One region of the Mucilaginibacter sp. 14171R-50 genome, then DNA from elsewhere that is predicted to be linked to it. Evidence: riboswitches for the same ligand, from Rfam matches in the RefSeq annotation. Region 1 holds a riboswitch; the other holds the start of a gene.
The links. A riboswitch is a leader RNA that binds a small molecule or an ion and turns the genes downstream of it on or off. The one in region 1 is predicted to bind S-adenosylmethionine.
Positions count from the first base shown of each region.

Region 2: linked by a shared signal. The riboswitch ahead of GWR56_RS00770 (peroxiredoxin) and the one ahead of metH (methionine synthase) in region 1 are both predicted to bind S-adenosylmethionine.

Region 1 covers NZ_CP048115.1:840,179-843,382, reverse strand. The annotation lists gene GWR56_RS03840 (hypothetical protein) at 1-179, shown strand, start outside; gene GWR56_RS03835 (Bax inhibitor-1/YccA family protein) at 273-1,016, shown strand; SAM riboswitch class I at 1,144-1,255, shown strand; gene metH (methionine synthase) at 1,424-3,204, shown strand, end outside.
Region 2 covers NZ_CP048115.1:178,327-181,530, forward strand. The annotation lists gene GWR56_RS00755 (DUF5996 family protein) at 1-215, opposite strand, end outside; gene GWR56_RS00760 (hypothetical protein) at 306-818, shown strand; tRNA gene GWR56_RS00765 (tRNA-Cys) at 899-970, opposite strand; gene GWR56_RS00770 (peroxiredoxin) at 987-1,622, opposite strand; SAM riboswitch class I at 1,763-1,881, opposite strand; gene GWR56_RS00775 (SulP family inorganic anion transporter) at 1,996-3,204, opposite strand, start outside.

The DNA of each region.
Region 1 (3,204 bases):
AAGATGGCTGGATAGCTGGCATAAACTTCCGCGACCATGTGATATCCGAGTTTAAACACAGCAACATTGATTATTACATCAATTTTGGCGGTCAGCTTGATGACCTTCACTGGAGGGCATTGAAGCCACTGCAAATGTTTAAAAAAGTAGAGGAGCAGTTAACTAAAAGATTAACTTAGAATTCACAGCCAATTGTAACCTTTTTAACCGCTACAACTTTTTCAATCATTACATCGTTTTTATTATATTCGTACAAATAATTTCTGAAATACATGGAAACCAAAACCGATAATTTTGAATACGTTTACGATAACGTAAGTTACGTAGAAAACCCTGAAGCATCCCGCAGGTTCATTGCTAATGTATTTGTTTGGATGTTTGTTGCCCTGGGCATATCGTCTGTATGTACCTATGCCTTTTCTTTTATCCCCGAACTATCGGGCTTGCTACGCGACACTGAAACAGGGCAGAATAATATCTTTGGCACCATCACTATGTTCGCGCCACTGATATTTGTAATTATACTGGCCCGAGGCCTTAACAAACTAAGTGTTTTTGCCACTATTTTAATGTTCCTGGCTTTTTCGGCTATAATGGGTATAAGCCTTAGTTATATTTTTTACATATACTCATTCGGCACAATTTCAACAGCATTTATAACTGCTGCTATTGTTTTTGGCGTAATGGCTATTGGCGGTTACACCACACAACAGGACCTTACCAAATTCGGCTCTATCCTGATCATGTTGCTGATAGGTGGTATTGTTGCTACGATACTAAATCTATTTATTTTCCGCAGCAGCAGTTTTGACCTATTGATAAGCTATATACTTGTAGCCGTATTTGTGGGCTTAACCGCTTATGATGTACAAAAACTGAAACGTATTGGCGCAGGCATTGAGTATGGCGATTCTACAGCTAAAAAGACAGCTATAATGGGTGCGCTAACTTTGTACCTTGATTTTGTTAACCTGTTCCTGTTATTATTGCGCATATTTGGTGGTAACAGAAGATAATCGGATATCATAAATAAAATTGAAAAGCCGTTTGCTGTAAGCAGGCGGCTTTTTTGTTTGTCCGCTTTGAAAGCCTTGGTGTAATTAATACGCTTGCACTTTACAACATTATTATTCATATTTGTACCGCTTATGGAGAAAGACGGAGGGATTAGACCCTGCGATGTCTTAGCAACCTGTTACTTAACAAGGTGCTACATTCTACTCCGGTTAAAAGAATAACCGGGGACAGATAAGTGAAAGTCAATTTAACACCCGACTTTTCGAGTAAGCTGCACTTAGATTTGAGATATTAGATGTGAGATTTGAGAAAGCTCCGCTTCTCAGCACGGCAATAATATTTTGATAGATAATGGAAATTAGTTTCCTATCTCACATCTCATATCTCCTGTCTCACATCTCAACAAATGGACATTAGAAAAGAACTACAGAAGCGTATATTGGTTATTGACGGAGCTATGGGTACCATGATACAGCGGTACGAGCTCACCGAGCAGGATTTTCGCGGGGAGCGTTTCCGCGACCATGCATCCGACCTTAAGGGAAATAACGACCTGTTGAATATCACCCGCCCGGATGTTATCAGGGCTATCCATGCCGAATATTTAGATGCCGGTGCGGATATCATCGAGACAAATACTTTTAGCACACAACGCATATCCCTGGCCGATTATCACCTGGAGGAGCTTGATTATGAATTGAGTTACGAGGGTGCCCGCATTGCGCGTGAAGTAGCTGACGAATATACGAAGCGCGACCCTTCAAAACCGCGCTTTGTAGCCGGAGCCGTAGGTCCCACAAACCGTACCGCATCGCTGTCGCCCGATGTGAACGATCCGGGTTACCGCGCCGTTACCTTTGACGACCTTGCCGAGGCCTATTATACGCAGGTACGCGGCCTGGTTGATGGCGGCTCGGACCTGTTATTGGTTGAAACTATATTTGATACCCTGAACGCCAAAGCGGCTTTGTTCGCTATCGACAGGTATAAAAACGAATGCCGGGCAGCCGGTAAAGATTACCCCGCCTTTAGGGAAACTGGCGGCGTTATGATATCGGGTACCATTACCGACGCCTCCGGCCGTACCTTGTCGGGCCAAACGGTAGAGGCGTTCTGGAACTCTATCAGTCACGCGCACCTCCTATCAGTAGGGTTAAACTGTGCTTTGGGCGCCCGCGAAATGAGGCCCCACTTAGAGGAACTGTCTGAAAAGGCAGGTGTGTTCATCTCGGCCTATCCCAATGCGGGGCTGCCAAACGAATTTGGCGCTTACGATGAGACCCCGCACGAAACCGCTCACCAGGTTGATGATTTTATGAAGGCAGGCCTGGTAAATATTGTTGGCGGTTGCTGTGGCACCACGCCCGAGCATATTAAGTGTATTGCCGATAAGGCCGCTAAATACTCACCAAGGCAGATACCCGAAATTAAGCCCTACCTGCGCCTAAGCGGACTGGAAGCCGTAACGCTTACGCCCGAAACCAACTTTGTGAACATTGGTGAGCGTACCAATATCACCGGGTCGCCTAAGTTTTCGAAGCTTATCCTGGCCGAAGATTACGAGGCAGCCCTGAGCGTAGCGTTGCAACAGGTAGAAGGCGGCGCGCAGGTGATCGATATCAACATGGACGAGGGGATGATCGACTCGGAAGCGGTGATGGTAAAATTCCTGAACCTGGTTGCCAGCGAACCGGATATTGCCAGGCTGCCTATCATGATCGATTCCTCCAAATGGACGGTTATTGAGGCTGGATTAAAATGCTTACAGGGCAAGGGTATCGTCAACTCCATCTCGTTAAAAGAAGGCGAGGAAAAATTTAAAGAATACGCCCGCAAAATATTAAGCTATGGTGCTGCAACAGTAGTAATGGCCTTTGATGAAACCGGCCAGGCCGATTCATTGGAACGCCGTAAAGAGATCTGCGAACGCAGTTATCGCATACTGGTTGATGAAGTAGGTTTCCCTCCGCAGGATATCATCTTCGATCCCAACATCCTGACCGTAGCCACCGGGCTTGAAGAGCATAACAACTATGCAGTAGATTTTATTGAAGCTACCCGCTGGATAAAACAAAACCTGCCGCTGGCTAAAGTAAGCGGTGGGGTAAGTAATATATCGTTCTCGTTCCGGGGTAATAACGTGGTGCGTGAGGCTATGCACTCTGCATTCCTCTACCATGCCATTAA
Region 2 (3,204 bases), 660 kb from region 1:
AGGTCTATCTGGAACACGCCGCCGCCGTAGGGTATGCTGCCTGTTGTTAAGCCCGTTGCGCTTACATAAAGCGTAACCTGCCACGAATGGTTTATCCATGGCATTTTTTTAAGGCGCACCTTGCCTATCATTTGCGTCCACATGTGAACGGTGGCAAGGGTATCTTTCAGGTAATGATAATCGAGCTTTGGCCAGGTGTTGGTGGTAGTATTCATACGTAAATATACAATTCAAGAAGTATAATATGTGTAATATTCTACTATTTAAATTAGCATTACTATATTTAACGACTATAAACTAACATCATGAAACTCACCTTTACGATCGCTTTAATTATTCTTGGCTTATTTGCCAAAGCGCAAAATGTTACATCAAATATTCTTATTCAAAAAATCAGGGCTAAAGCTCAAAATTATCTTAATTCTAATTCCCATTACCCTAAAAATCGGGCTGCTACAAATTGGAGTGAGGTATCTGCAGAGCATCCCCGCATTAATAAAAAAATTTTAGAAAGAACCACTTATCCGGAAATAAATGTAAAAATTGACAGCCTTTTAGCTATTGATAAATCATATCCCGGTTACCCTAACACAACAACTATTTATAAAGTGATTCATATTGTACAGGCAAAAGGCTCTACTGTATTTAAATGTTATTCGTTCCAATTTGATAACAACCTAAATATTTTACAGGTTGATGAAGGTTCTCCTCAAGAATTAATTGAGCAAAATCAAAAGCTTATGAAACAGGTAGATTTGGCTAAGAGATTGATAACAGAAATTTCTGACATGAAATTAGCCATTTTAAAGGCTAATTAAAATGCCTTGCAATAACCAAAAAAGGCGATGGACTCCTCAGCCCACCGCCCCGTCATTATAGTCAGTCAGTATAGTTTCAGACGTCGCGGGTAGATTCGAACTACCGTTAAATGGTTTTGCAGACCAACACCTATCCTCTCGGCCACGCGACTTTATCTTTCAGCCCGATTATTTATTAGGCTGCGGCGTTGTACGCAAATACGGTTTTACCTCTTTAAAACCTTTAGGGAATTTAGCCGGGATATCTTCTGTTTTGATTGATGGCAGCACCACTACATCTTCGCCATCTTTCCAATCCGCAGGGGTTGCTACGCTATGATAGGCGGTTAACTGCAGACTGTCTATCACTCTTAATATCTCCTGGAAATTACGACCGGTTGAGGCAGGGTAGCTGATGATCAGTTTTATCTTTTTATCCGGGCCTATCACAAACAGCGAGCGTACGGTAGCTGTTAGCGAGGCATTGGGGTGTATCATATCATAAGCCTGCGATATCTCGCGGTTCTCATCGCCAATAATAGGGAAGTTAACCTCAACATGCTGCGTTTCGTTGATATCCTTTATCCAACCTTTGTGCGATTCTACATTATCGGTGCTTAAGGCTACTACTTTTACATTACGCTTCGCAAACTCATCTTTAAGGGCAGCTGTTTTACCAAGTTCGGTGGTGCAAACGGGGGTATAGTCGGCCGGGTGCGAGAAAAGCACTCCCCAGCTATCGCCCAGGTATTCGTAAAAATCAATTTCGCCTTGTGATGTTTGTGCTTTAAAATTTGGGGCGTCGTCGCCAATTCGTAAACTCATGGTTTTTTTGTTTTAAGTTGATATTAATACGTAGCATAGCTATGTTTAAAAGTAGCAAAAAACTTATACAAGAAATTTAAAGGGATGCCGGCAGATGCAAGAGCATGTTTTGGATGCAAAACACGTTGGTCTTTTAAATCAGCTTATCTATCTTCGACGCTATGTGGCGAAGCAGGAATTAGCACCTTATACAAGCTAAAAGCTGTACAGGTTGCTAAGACATCATAGGGCCTTTTCCCTCTGTCTTTCTGGATAAGTATATATTTAAAGAACGATTACATCACAAAAGTAATTATAAATTCTATAATTCCTATAGACTTTATAATTTATTTTTACCCTCGGTTTTAAACATCTGAATTTCAGCAAGAAATTTTTAATTTATTCCGGCTTTTTCTGTTGCTACCCAGTAATGCGGGTCTTCCATAATATTTACATCAATAACATCAGCGGCATTTTTTAGCAGAGCGATGCAATCTTTACTCAGATGCTTTAAACGGAGTTTTTTGCCTGCCTTATGATATCGCTCTGTTAATTTGTTAAGGGCTTGAATACCCGACATATCGGCAACGCGACTGTCTTTAAAGTCTATAATCACTTCGTCAGGATCGCCGGAGATGTCAAACTTTTCAGAAAACGCCGTTGCCGATCCAAAAAATAACGGGCCGTAAATTTCGTAATGTTTGGCGCCATTACCGTCTATATATTTACGGGCGCGGATGCGTTTTGCACTTTCCCAGGCAAACACCAAGGCCGATATAATAACGCCTATCAACACAGCCAATGCAAGGTTGTGCAGCAGTATGGTTACAACAGCAACCAATATCCCCACAAATACATCTTGTTTAGGCATTTTATTAAATATCCTAAAGCTTATCCATTCAAAAGTGCCAAAGGCCACCATGATCATCACACCGGTAAGGGCAGCCATTGGCAACCTGCCTATCACAGGCGCTCCAAAAAGTATGATCAATAAAATAGTAAGCGATGCTATAATACCCGATAACCGGGCCCTTGCCCCCGCCGACAGGTTTACCAAAGTTTGCGCTATCATGGGGCAGCCGCCCATCCCAAAAAAGAAACCATTTAAAATATTGGCGCTACCCTGTGCTATACATTCGCGGTTGCCGTTGCCCCTTGTTGCGGTCATTTCATCAACCAGGTTTAAGGTTAATAACCCCTCTGTTAAGCCTACTGCTGCCATAATTAAAGCATAAGGGAAAATAATGTTGAGCGTGTGAAAGTTTAGCGGAATGGCTGGGATATGAAAAGGCGGAAAACCACCGCTGACAGACGCAATATCGCTTACTGTTTTTGTGGGGATACCAAAACCCAGCACCAAAACAAATACAATAATAATTGCCACCAGCGACGATGGTACCGCCTTGGTAATTTTTGGGAAAAGCACCACAATAGCTATGGTTAACGCCACAAGGCCGCCCATAATTAACAATGGAGCGCCGCTAAGCCAGGCCGGTTGCCCGTTAACCACCGTTTTAAATTGTTGTAGCTGCGCCATAAAAATGATTACCGCCAGGCCGTTTACAAAACCATACATAACAGGTTGCGGCACCAGGCGGATAAG